3 regions of the Shewanella sp. SP1S1-7 genome follow, and region 3 is predicted to be linked to each of the others. Evidence: predicted binding sites of a transcription regulator. Region 3 holds the regulator's gene; each other region holds the start of a gene.
What was found. Region 3 encodes LexA, which represses DNA repair genes until DNA is damaged. Its sites were predicted from a motif close to TACTGTATNNNNATACAGTA; they were not measured.

Region 1 (4,293 bases), on a different contig from region 3:
GTAGAGCACGCTAGACAAAGCCGTCGTCGACAGTCCAATCAACTCCTGCCAAGGATGAAACTCACCTCGGCCAAGCCCAACCACGGACATAGACACACTGGCAGCTATCATACTCAGCAAGGTAAAGGGCAACACAGGCAACCAATGGCCGACCCATTGCGAACAAATGGTATAACCACTCCACGCCAACATGCCGGCGGCAATCATCACATCACCTTGGTTAAAACTAAAGTTGAGTAATTGCTGCACACTGCCGTTAGTGATCACTAGCAATACGCCCGCCAAACCGCCCACTAAGCTGAACACTTGTTGTCTGCTGAGCCATTCACGCTGTAATAACGCGTTGACGATTGAAGTCACCAGCGGACTGAGCGCCATAATCAAGGCGCCATTAGCTGCAGAGGTATGCTGCAGGCCATTAAATAACGCCAGATTTAAACCGCCCACACCAATCACGCCTACTAGCGCTATGACAATGTATTGCGCCAAACTCAATTTGGGCCAAGCCTGACGAGTAAAAACGATATATAACGCCAGAGTCACCGCCGCAATGGTAAAACGCCAGAATACGAGGGATTCCCCTGACATCTCCTCCAGCACTCGCTTAGCAATGGGAAACACGCTGCCCCAGCTAAAAACGCAAATCAGTAGACAAACAATTGTCATGTAAGGTGTATGGGATTTCATATCGGACTCTAGGGAGGTAATTGGGATTGAGCTTAGTTTATAAGTTTCATATATTATTAAAACAAACAAGATTGAGAGCTTAAATTCCAAATATGAAACTTAATTATTCCTTAGACGATATGCGTTTATTTTGGGTGGTGGCACAACAAGGGAGTTTTAAGCTCGCGGCGCAGCACTTAAGCATTCCGCATTCCACCTTCGACCTTAAGCCGTCGAATCAATCTGTTAGAACAATCATTAGGCCTGCGTTTACTGCACAGAGACGCCCATAGAGTCAACCTTACCGCCACAGGTCAGCGTTATCTCGAACGCTGCGGCCCGCTGTTTATCGAGTTAAACCAGGTATCCGGTGAGTTGCATGCGGATAAACATCAAGCGGTTGGCAAACTGCGGATCTCGGCGCCCATCAATACAACCTATCGCTGGCTAGGTGAATCACTCAACGCCTTCCAACGGCATTATCCCAATATCGACATCGATTTAAGCCTGTCGAACATGAATATCGATGTCAGTGAAAACGCCATCGATATCGCCTTTCGAGTGGGTGAACCTAAAGATCCCGATTGGATTGCAAGGCCACTCACCACGATTAGCTTTGTGCTTTGCGCCAGCACATCGGCAACCCAGTGGCATGCGCTGCAATTCATAGAAGAACTGGATCTGCATCCGGTTATCATCGCTAAGCCCACAAAAACGTGGCGTTTACAGCACAATATCACTGGGCAAGATTTCGAGTTTGAGCCGAGGGGTAACATCAAACTAGCCGTCGATGATATGGCGATCGCCAGTCAGGCTGTCGTGGCGGGACTCGGTATTGGACTATTACCCATCAGCATGGCGAGTGAACAGATACAAAGCGGCAAGCTCGTTCAAATACTGCCAGAATGGCAAGGTATTCCGCGCACCGCCTACTTGATGTATCGCGATCGGGACAATTTACCCTTGCGGGTCAGACTGTTAATTGATTTTATGTTGGCGAATCCACCCGAGGCTTATTGAGCCATTCAGGCATGAGTCTGCGGCGTATCGACTCAGTAAACGCCTAGAGCGCTAAATCAAGCTGAGTCTGGGCATTTGGGATTTCGGGCACTGCGAGGATAGAATCGGCGAGGCCGACCGAAATACCCAATAGTCGAATGCCGCGGCCCTCTTGCCTTTCCATTGCCTGTGCGAGTAGATCATAAAACATCACAATCGAGACTTCATCGCTGCGATGCTCAATAGTGGTTTGCTTGAAATCATTAAACTTGAGTTTGACCACTTGCTTGTGAATTTTGCGCTCTTTAGCGCTGCGGCTCAAACGTAGGGCTAATTCTTGGATCAACCCCGGCATCACTTGCTGGCACTGCTCTAGACTATAAATATCCTTCGCCAGCGTAGTTTCAACACCGACTGATTTACGCTCCCTATCGGCGGAAATGCCCCGCTCATCAATTCCTTGGGAACGCTCAATCAAGACACCACCAAACTTGCCGAATCGCGCCAATAACTCAGGTTTAGAATAGGCTTGCACATCACCACAGGTATTGAGACCAAGCGAGGAGAGCTTTTCGGCGGTGACTTTGCCGACACCGGGAATTTTACGCAGCGATAAGGTTTTAACAAAATCAGGGAGTGTCTCTGGGGTAATCACATATTGGCCGTTTGGCTTATTCAAATCCGAGGCAACTTTAGCCAAAAACTTCACCGGTGCTATGCCTGCCGAAGCGGTTAACCCAGTTTCGGCTAAGATATCGCGGCGAATGGCCTGCGCAATCAAGGTCGCCGAGCCCTTATATTGTTGGCACTCACTCACGTCTAAATAGGCTTCATCTAAAGAAAGCGGCTCAATCAATGGGGTATAGCGGGAGAAAATTTCACGAATTTGCAGCGACACCTCTTTATAAACCTGCATCCGCCCAGGAACCAAAATGAGATCGGGACACAACTTAAAGGCATAAGCGGTCGCCATCGCCGAACGCACACCGAATTTACGTGCCTCGTAACTGCAAGTGCTGATAACACCACGACGATCGCTGCTACCGCCCACAGCTAAAGGCTTGCCACGGTATTCGGGAAAGTCGCGCATTTCCACTGCCGCAAAATAGCAGTCCATATCGATGTGAATAATTTTTCGCACGTTGAATTCCTCCAACGCCAAAATACTGTATATAAAAACAGTAATCAAGTGTTCATCATCAATTTAGCGGGGATCTGGCGGGAAACCTAAAATTAAAAGGAGCCTAAGCTCCTTTTGTGAGTGCACTATGAGTAATGCCGTGATTGAGCTGATGGTCAGTGAGCGAATAGTTCACTGACCAACTCAGGCTTAAATCTTAAATTGGCCGATATTACGAGTAAGTGCGCGGGTCATATCCTCAAAGCCTTGCAAGCTTTGCGACAAGTCCTGACTCGAAAGCAAAGACTGATCCGACAACCCCCGCACATTATCGACATTGAGCGCCACTTCCTCGGCCGCCACGGCTTGCTGATCGATTGCTACGGTTATTTCAACCGTTTGCTGTTGGATTGACATAATCGCCGTCGCAATATCATTCAGTGCCGCTTCGACCTGAGTCGTTAGCTCTTGCCCCGCTTTCGCTTGCTCAACGCCCGATTCCATCACTTGCTCAGCCTGCAATGCGCTTTGTTGCAAGGTTTGGATAATGCCTTGAATGTTGGCGGTAGAATCTTGGGTACGCGATGCCAACGTGCGCACTTCGTCTGCCACCACAGCAAAGCCACGGCCTTGCTCACCCGCACGCGCCGCTTCAATCGCCGCATTCAATGCCAATAGATTAGTTTGCTCAGCAATGTTACGGATCACGCTCAAGACTTCACCGATTTGCTCTGAGCTATTGCGTAAGTGTTTAATCACTTTCGCCGCGGCGATCACTTGCTGTGACAGCGCTTTCATCCCTTCGGTCGCACGGGAAACAATCTGTGTACCATCGTGGGCTTGAGTTTGCGCCTTCTGGGCAAAATCATTCGCCCGTTGTGCACTGACAGCCATTTCTTGACTGGTTTGCGCCATTTGCGTTGCGGCGGTAGCCACCGAATCTATCTGCTGCTTTTGCGATGAGACCGACGACACGGCTAAGTCGCAGATCTGCCGCGCATCAATAACGCCCGTGCCAACCTCTTGGGTTAAGCTGCGCGTATCCAACAACATATGCTGCACTTTCTCGGCGAAGCGATTAAAGGCATCGCCAAGTTTGCCTAACTCGTCTTCTCGATCCATCAGAATACGTTTTGATAAATCACTGTCACCTTCGGCGATATCTTCCATCGCATCCAATAACTTAGCTAACTGGCGTCTAAAGGGCAGCAACATCAACCATACCGTCACGCCCATTAGCAGCATGATACCTATGGCGACCATACTGGCATTCCAGAACGCGGCGGTCACTGGTGCTTCAATCACTTCGTGGGGCAACATAAAGGCTAAGTGCCACTTTTGTTTGGGATAATCGCCGCCCACAGTCACAAAGCTCACCCGTTGGGGCACGCCATTAAAAGTAACATTAGCAAACCCTTGCGCTTCCCTTTGCATCTGTTGTCGTAATGCAGAAAATCCTGATGTGTCCTTAAACTGAGTATCCACTTGATTCGCCAAAGAACCCGGCG
Region 2 (4,293 bases), on a different contig from region 3:
AGCATCTGGGATAGTCAGTTGCAAGAAGGGATTGCCGCCTTTGACTTTGACATATTCCGCATGGGCTTGCTCAACGGGCGAGGTTGGCACCGCAAAGGGCAGTTTAGTGACGATCAAGTTCGTCAGATAATCGCCGGGTAAGTCGAGGCCTTCGGAGAAACTGCCGGTGCCGAATAATATGCTCGGTTCGCCTTTATCGCACTTAGCTTTATGATTCTCTAACAACTGTTGCCGTGGCGCATTGCCTTGAATAAGCAGCTCAGTGGTGAGTTTACCTTCAAGTAATTCAACCACTTTTTCCATCTGCCAGTAGGAGGCGAATAACACTAAGGTAGCCATTTCTCCTTCAATCAGAGTGACGATTTGCTCCGCAAGTTCAGCCGTATAGGCATCGTCCGTCGGCTCAGTGCGCATTTTGGGTAAATAAAGTGTCGCGTTATTGGGATAATCGAAGGGCGATTGTAAGGCTAAATAACGGCTGCCATCGTTGAGTGATAAACCGACTTGATGCACAAAATGGTCGAAGTTATTGAGTGCGCGCAGCGTGGCACTACATAAAACTACGCCCGCGGCTTTCTGCCATAGCATGGATTCCAGCATAAAGCCGACTTCGATAGGTGAGGCGCTAAACAGATAATCCACTTGTTTACCTGTGATGAGCTCAACCCAGCGCGCCATAGGTGCACCTTTATGTTTATCTTCCTTGGCCATCATCTTCCACAATTTTTGTAGATTCTCGAGCCTTTGCAGCATAAATCCGGTTTCGGCTAATAGTGCTTCGGATTGATGTTTAGGAATGTCGCCATCTTTAATCGCCTCTGCCAACAGTGACAGCATTTTATTAAACTGTTTGAGGGCAAGATTAGAGGTCACTGCAAGGTTTTCAGCCAGAATGAGTAATGAGTCAGGCAGTTTGCCGTGCTCAAAACGCAGACGGTTTTCAGGATTAGCAAAGTGCTTTGTCTGGGTATCGCAGTAGTGGGCCACTTGATTGAGCTGGGCGATAAGATCGCCTAAGTGATCTTGCATCGCCTGCGCGGGGGCAATGATGTTGTTGCTCTTTATTTGGTTTTGTAACTTAGCGCAGGTTTTGCCAATTTTTTCGAGCCAGTCGCAGGCACCCCTCAGCGTGGCCTGTGCGCTGGAGAAATCCCGCGCCACAATGGGTAAGTGATGTGCCTCATCGATAACATAAAACACGTCTTCGGGATCGGGCAAAATCACGCCGCCACCTAATTCTAAATCGGCAAATAACAAGCTGTGGTTGGCGATGAGCACGTCCCAGGTATCGACATCTTCACGGGCTTTATGGAACGGGCAATTTCTGTGGCTGGCGACTTGGCGATGACAGCTGTGTTTGTCGCAGGCGATTTGTTGCCACAGATGATCGGGCAGCGGCACGGCTAAGGTATCGATTTCACCGTTCCAGCGACCTTCGTTATAGTCTTTTAACAGGCCATGCATCATAGCCACTTGGCTATTGTCAGGCTTAGTTTGCCACATGGCCATTTGTGTACTGTTGTCGTCACCGATGAGCATCGCCAGTTTCGATAGACACACATAACGTTGTCGACCTTTGACTAGGCCAAAGCGGAAATTTAAGCCGGATTGCTCAAGGAAGAAGGGCAAGTCTTTATGCAGTAATTGTTCTTGCAGGGCGACGGTCGCGGTGGCGATACAGACTTTTTTCTTGCTCGCTAATGCCAGTGGAATGGTACCGAGAATATAAGACAATGATTTACCGATACCAGTCCCTGCTTCGACCACTATGATGCGTCTATCTTTGTCATAGTCGCCGGCGAGGGTCTTAGAGATTTCCGCCACCATATAGTTTTGTTCGCGGCGCGGCCTAAAATGAGGCAAGGCGGTAGCGATATCCTTATAGATGGCGCGGATCTGGGTTTTTACATTGTCAGGTAACATGCGTCACTACTTTATCGAATTAATGCTGTACATAATAACAGTGATTGCATAGCCTAAGAAACTTTTCTGCCATTTGGCGGCATTTAAATTGAGTAGCTATACGATTTGGGAACCCATGCGATGAAGCCAGAGGCAACAACGGCCGTTAGTGTACAAGGTCGAGTCTTAACACGCCATGCGATTCATCGTCATGGGAGTTTAGTGTTGCAGTATTATCTGGCGACCGCCCAAGGTCCTGTGCTGGTGGAAGTGCAAGGCACTGAACACATTTGTTTTTGTCATCAAACGGATGTGGCGGCTTTACAGTTACAAACGCCGGGTCAAGCATTGCGGTTTGTGCCGTTAGCGCTCAAAAGCTTTAAAGGCGGCTCCGTCAGTGGAGTTTATGCTAAATCGAGCAACAGCTTACGTACCTTACAGCGCATCGCAAAAGATGCCGATATCCCTTTATTTGAAGCGGATATTCGCCCTGAACAGCGTTATTTAATCGAGCGGTTTGTGGCGCTGGATGTGGCATTTTTAGGGCATTTCTCTGCGCCGACTAGCGACAGTCTTGAGGCTAACTCGCTGCCCGTGTTTATCGCCGAGCGGGCTAAGAGTATTGCCCCTTTAACGGCGGTGAATTTACGCTGTATCTCACTGGATTTTGAATGCAGCTTTGAGGGCTTACTCTATTCGGTCGCGCTATATGGTCAAGACAGTGGCCGAGACGTGGGGCAAGGCAGCCTCAAGCAGACTTATGAAAAAGTGATTATGGTGGGCGAAGCTGAATCAAACTCCCCCGAATATATTGAATGGGTGGCCGATGAAGCGGCGCTGATCCATCGATTAATTGCGTGGTTCCATGAGTTTGATCCTGACTTTATTATCGGTTGGTCAGTGGTGAGTTTCGATCTCGCGCTGTTGTCACGCCGTGCATTATTACACCGGATTCCGCTCACTATTGGCCGCGGTGGCGCTAAGCTCGATTGGAAAGTTGACAATAAGTTTCGCCCAGAAACCTTAGTCTTACCGGGCCGTGTGGTACTCGATGGTATCGATTGGCTTAAAGCCGCTTTTTACCACTTTGAGCGTTTCTCGTTGGAATTTGTGTCGCGGCAACTATTAGGTGAAGGCAAGGCCATTCATAACGTCGATAATCGCGTTGAAGAAATTGACCAGCTGTTTAAGACCGATAAACAAGCCTTAGCGCATTATAATCTTACCGATAGCCGCCTAGTATGGGATATTTTTACTCACACTCAATTGTGGGATTTTGCCCTCGCGCGTGCTGAACTGACAGGTTTAGAACTGGGACGTGTAGGGGCCTCAGTGGCGGCGTTTAATCATTTGTATTTACCGCATCTACATCGCGCGGGATATGTCGCTCCTGCAGAGCCTGTGAGTCAGGGCGTTGAAAGTCCTGGTGGTTACGTGATGGATTCTGTGCCGGGTCTTTATAAACACATCTTAGTGTTCGATTTTAAAAGTCTGTATCCCTCCATTATTCGCACCTTTTTGATCGACCCTAAGGGATTGATTGAAGGCTTGCAGTTGCCCGAGTCTGAATGTGTTGCGGGGTTTCTCGGTGGCCGTTTCAGTCGGCAACAGCCTATTTTACCTAAGCTAATTCAAACCTTATCTGAGCAGCGCGAAAAGGCTAAGCGTGAGCACAATGCGCCGTTATCCCAAGCGATAAAAATTATCATGAACTCGCTGTATGGGGTTTTAGGCTCTCAAGGCTGCGTGTTCCATGATGCCAAGTTGGCAAGTTCGATCACGATGCGCGGCCATCAAATCATGAAACAAACCCGCGCATGGATAGAAGAGATGGGCTATCAAGTGATTTACGGCGATACGGATTCGACCTTTGTGTGGCTTGGCAGCGAGCCTGATCTATCAGACATTAACGCCTTAGGTAACACTCTGGCGCAGGATATCAATGCTAAGTGGCAGGCTAAGATCTGTGCTGATCACCAAGTTGAGAGTTTTCTCGAGTTACAGTTTGAGCGGCATTACGAGCAGTTCTTTATGCCAACCTTAAGAGGTTCATTAGAAGGCAGTAAAAAACGTTATGTTGGCGCGTGGCGCAATGCGAGCGATGAACTTGAGCTCACCTTTAAAGGGATGGAACAAGTGCGTAGTGATTGGAGCCCCTTAGCGCGCAAAGTCCAAGAGTCACTCTATGAGCGAATGTTTAACCAAAGGGATATCAGTGTTTATTTAGCCAGCGTGTTTGAAAAACTGCTTGATGGTCAGTTGGATAATGATTTGGTATTTCGTAAACGCATGCGGCGCAATATTGAAGATTACACAGCTAAATCTTCACCACATGTTAAAGTCGCCCAGCAACTATGCGGCATAACAGGTGATGTCTCTTTTGGCAAGCGT
Region 3 (4,293 bases):
GGTACCCACCATGAATGGATGACATCTTCAGAGGTCATCAAAAAGCGGATTTTGCGATTTATCGGCAGAACGAGCGGCTTATCGACCTCCAATAGGTAGTGTTCACCCTTGGTTTCGGTACCGTCGATTTGTGCTCTAGGGGTTGCGAGTATGCTGTAAAAATCAATGTCTTGATCGAAATAGCTGTAATGCCATTTCCATTGGGAACCCGTGACTTTAACGGTCAGATCGGCGTCGCTGGGATCTTCCATCGCAATTAAGGTTTTTGTCGCAGGAATCGCCATTAAGATCAAAATGATAAATGGCAGAATCGTCCAAGCGATTTCAACTTTAGTGCTTTCGTGAAAGTGGGACGCGACAGCGCCTTTGGATTTTCTGTGGTTGATCATGGCGTAAATCATCACGACAAAGACCACAAGGCCAATGGCGCAGCAGATATACAAGATGGTCATGTGCAAGTGATAAACCTTGCCACTGATCTCGGTTACGCCAGGGGTCATGTTGAACCGCATGTCCGCGGCGGCCAACGGTGGTGCGAATAACACCACGAGTAAACAATACAACAATTGCTTCACAAGACTTCTCCTCTGCCAATTGCGAATAGCAACTACAAAGAAGAGCAACACAGTAAGTCTCAACTCTATGCAAACTCTTCAGTTCCCAAAAAAGCTTTTTTGACTTCAACGTGCGTTGGCGGCTGTTACTTTTAATTAAGTATTATTACTGCTGGTATTAGCCACGCTGGCACATACGACTGAAATAAATCTGTTCTCTATTTTTAGTGGCATTTTGAACTCGATTACGGCTCGATTTATTTGCCACGGGCGGCGATATATCATCGCCGACTAAACCAACCATACTTGCTGTTTAAATATTGATCAAGATCACTTATTTATCTAATTGTCTGAAAAATTGCCAAAAAAAAGCCTCACATTCATAGGCGAGGCGGCTTTCAAGGTAAAAAATTAAATGAATATTTAATGTACAGCGCTAAAAAAAGATTGTTGGCCGAAGAGGCTACCTTGCTCAATGCGTACGTCGCCATGTAAGTGACTGTTTACGTCTTCTAGCACTATGCCCATGGCGCGGGCACTTTTAGCGACAATTTGCAGGCGACGATTATCGCGTGCATCTAATGATTGGGTCCAAGTAATAACCGCACTGGACGTACCACTTGTTAAGGCTTTTTCCATCGCCCACAGGGTTTCCACTTCATCTTTCGCGTGCACCAGCAAGACTCTATCCATACGCACGCCTGCATTGGCGAGCATTTGTTTGTAGCCAATACTCGGCGGGTTGATGAGCACTAACCAACGGCCCTGTTGGCTTAACTGGGCGAGTTGCGCGCTCAGATGGATTAATTCTTGGCGACCTTGAGTCTTCGTTGGCATGCAGGCGATAGGTGCATGGTGCCAGTCATAGTCGGCATCACGGACTTCATCGAGCCACAAGCCCGGGTGGCGGGGTGCATTGCCAAGTAGTTTGTTCATAGCCAATCTCCATTACGGATCACACCGACGGCGAGTCCTTCAATTGTTAAACTTTGATAGCCTAAATCCACTTTAATCGGGGAATAGTCTTCATTTTCGGCGTGTAGATAGACCACATTACCTTTTTTTTCGAAACGTTTAACAGTGACATCGTCGTCGACTCTAGCGACAACCACTTGACCATTTCTAGCTTGTTGTACTTTATGAACTGCCAGCAAATCTCCTTCGAGAATGCCAATATTCTTCATGCTGTCGCCTTTAACCCGCAGTAAAAAATCGGCGGCGGGATGGAACATGCTTGGGTCGACTTGGTAGTACTGTTCAACATGTTCTTGGGCGAGAATAGGTTCGCCAGCAGCTACTTGACCGATAAGCGGTAAACCTGTTTCAGTTACTTCTTCGACTTCCGCAGTCAGACGAATGCCCCGCGATGTGCCTGGCATGATCTCAATGCAGCCCTTTTTCGCCAACGCTTTAAGATGCTCTTCAGCCGCATTGGCGCTCTTAAAACCTAAACGGGTCGCGATTTCTGCCCGTGTGGGTGGCATGCCAGTATCGGCAATATTTCGTTTAATTAGCTCTAAAATTTCAGCTTGGCGTGGCGTCAAAGGTCTCATGGTATTTCCTGTTTTTCTATACAGTTACTGTTAGTATATACAGTATTATTTGCAGCGCAAGTATTAACCACTTTTTAGCTATGTTGGAGAGAATTAGCGAATATTACCCATAGTCTGGTATTCTACCGGGCTAGTAAACGTACTTAATTGCATAAGAATAATGCCTAAACACGACTCTCTTTGGTTGAAATCATTACGCTGGATCCAAAAACACTTAGTGCACACTATTGTTGTGCCTCAGGATCCCTTTGCCGATCTGAATCTGGATGCCTCCAGACCCCTTGCTTATGTGATGAAAACGGAATCGCTGAGTGACATCGCTGCCCTGAGCGAAATTACGGCTAAGTTAGGACTGCCGAGCCCCTATGAGCCTTTAGTGGCAAACGGTGTGATTGCGCCTCGGGTTGTCTGCCTTCAAGGGCGTAAGCCGCTGTTTGGCGAGCGTGCCGGTAACGAGCCTTTCCTCGAATGCTTTATGCGTTTGTTGGCCGTGCATAAGGAACGCCCTGAATTAGACATTCAACTGGTGCCCGTGAGCCTGTATTGGGGCCGGACGCCAGGGAAAGAAGACGACACTATGAAGGCGGCTGTGTTTGAGCGGGAAAACCCGACTTGGCTGCGCAAGTGCTTGATGATTTTGTTCTTAGGTCGACATAACTTCGTACAATTTTCGAATGCGGTATCCCTGCGATACATGGCCGACGAACACGGCACTGACATGGGGATCGCTCATAAGTTAGCGCGGGTCGCGCGGGTGCATTTCCGTCGTCAACGTAAGGTGATGACTGGACCTGTGTTGCCAAATCGCCAAGCACTATTTCATTCGTTGCTCAAATCCGAGTCGCTGCGTAAAGCGATTCAAGAAGAAGCGGCCAACAAAAAGATTTCTGAGACCCAAGCGCGCGAGACGGCTATTGAGTACCTTGATGAAATCGCAGCAGATTACTCAGATAGTTTAGTGCGTATTGCTGAGCGTTTTTTAACTTGGTTGTGGAACAAGCTTTACAGCGGGATCAACATTAAAGGCGCCGAGCAAGTTCGCCAGTTGCACCACGATGGTCACGAGATTGTTTATGTGCCTTGTCATCGCAGCCACATGGATTACCTGCTGTTATCGTATATTTTGTACTATCAAGGCATGGTTCCGCCGCACATTGCTGCCGGTATTAACCTCAACTTTTGGCCCGCCGGACCTATGTTCCGTCGCGGTGGTGCCTTCTTTATCCGCCGTAGTTTTAATGGCAACAAGCTGTATACCGCAGTATTCCGTGAATATTTAGATCAACTGTTTGCTAAAGGTTATTCGGTGGAATATTTCTCCGAAGGCGGCCGCTCACGTACGGGGCGTCTATTGGCGCCCAAAACTGGCATGATCGCTATGACGATGAACAGCGTGCTGCGCGGTATCGAGCGTCCAGTCACGCTAGTGCCTGTATATTTAGGCTACGACCATGTGATGGAGGTAGCGACTTACCATAAAGAATTAAGCGGTAAGAAAAAGAAAAAAGAATCTGTGTGGCAAGTGTTTGGCGCGATCCGCAAACTGGGTAATTTCGGCCAAGGTTATGTGAACTTTGGCGAGCCCATTACCCTGCAAAACTTCTTAAATGAGCGTGCGCCAAACTGGCGTAATGAGGTAGCCGATGATCCTGAGCAAAAACCGAGTTGGTTAACGCCAGCGGTAAACGTGCTAGCGAATCGAGTGATGACAAATATCAACGATGCGGCGGCGGCGAGTTCGGTGACCTTGACGAGTTTAGTGTTGCTGGCCACAGATCAAAATGCCTTAGAGCGCAGTCTGTTGGAGCGTCAGCTTGATCTGTATCTGACCCTACTCAAAAAAGTGCCTTACACTACTTATACTTCGGTTGCCGAAGGTGATGGTAAGCATTTAGTGCAGCAAGGTTTAGAGCTGAATAAGTTTGTTGTTTGTGCCGATCCTTTAGGTGAAATCGTGTCTATCGAAGCGAGTCAGGCTGTGTCTATGACTTACTATCGTAACAATATCATTCACTTATTTATTGTGCCGTCATTAATTGCGAGCTGCTTAACGCATAATGAGCAGATCCCGCGTCAGCAAGTGGTGTCAATCGTTGCCGATTTTTATCCGCTACTGAAAGCAGAACTCTTTATGGGCATTAAAGATGTACCTGCCTATGTCAATCAAGTGCTGGATTTCTTCATTG

Region 1: dinB (DNA polymerase IV) is a predicted target of LexA. The motif match lies at 2,830-2,849, and genes of this name have one in related genera.
Region 2: dinG (ATP-dependent DNA helicase DinG) is a predicted target of LexA. The motif match lies at 1,947-1,966, and genes of this name have one in related genera.

What each region holds. Positions count from the first base shown of each region.
Region 1 covers NZ_JAUOEU010000015.1:66,682-70,974, forward strand. Annotated here, with positions in the region: gene Q4Q49_RS13045 (DMT family transporter) at 1-687, opposite strand, end outside; partial or broken gene Q4Q49_RS13050 (LysR family transcriptional regulator) at 780-1,686, shown strand; gene dinB (DNA polymerase IV) at 1,730-2,806, opposite strand; gene Q4Q49_RS13060 (methyl-accepting chemotaxis protein) at 2,996-4,293, opposite strand, start outside.
Region 2 covers NZ_JAUOEU010000009.1:83,286-87,578, reverse strand. Annotated here, with positions in the region: gene dinG (ATP-dependent DNA helicase DinG) at 1-1,923, opposite strand, end outside; gene Q4Q49_RS09590 (DNA polymerase II) at 2,044-4,293, shown strand, end outside.
Region 3 covers NZ_JAUOEU010000004.1:185,619-189,911, forward strand. Annotated here, with positions in the region: gene coxB (cytochrome c oxidase subunit II) at 1-575, opposite strand, end outside; gene Q4Q49_RS05325 (cell division inhibitor SulA) at 978-1,490, opposite strand; gene lexA (transcriptional repressor LexA) at 1,487-2,107, opposite strand; gene plsB (glycerol-3-phosphate 1-O-acyltransferase PlsB) at 2,268-4,293, shown strand, end outside.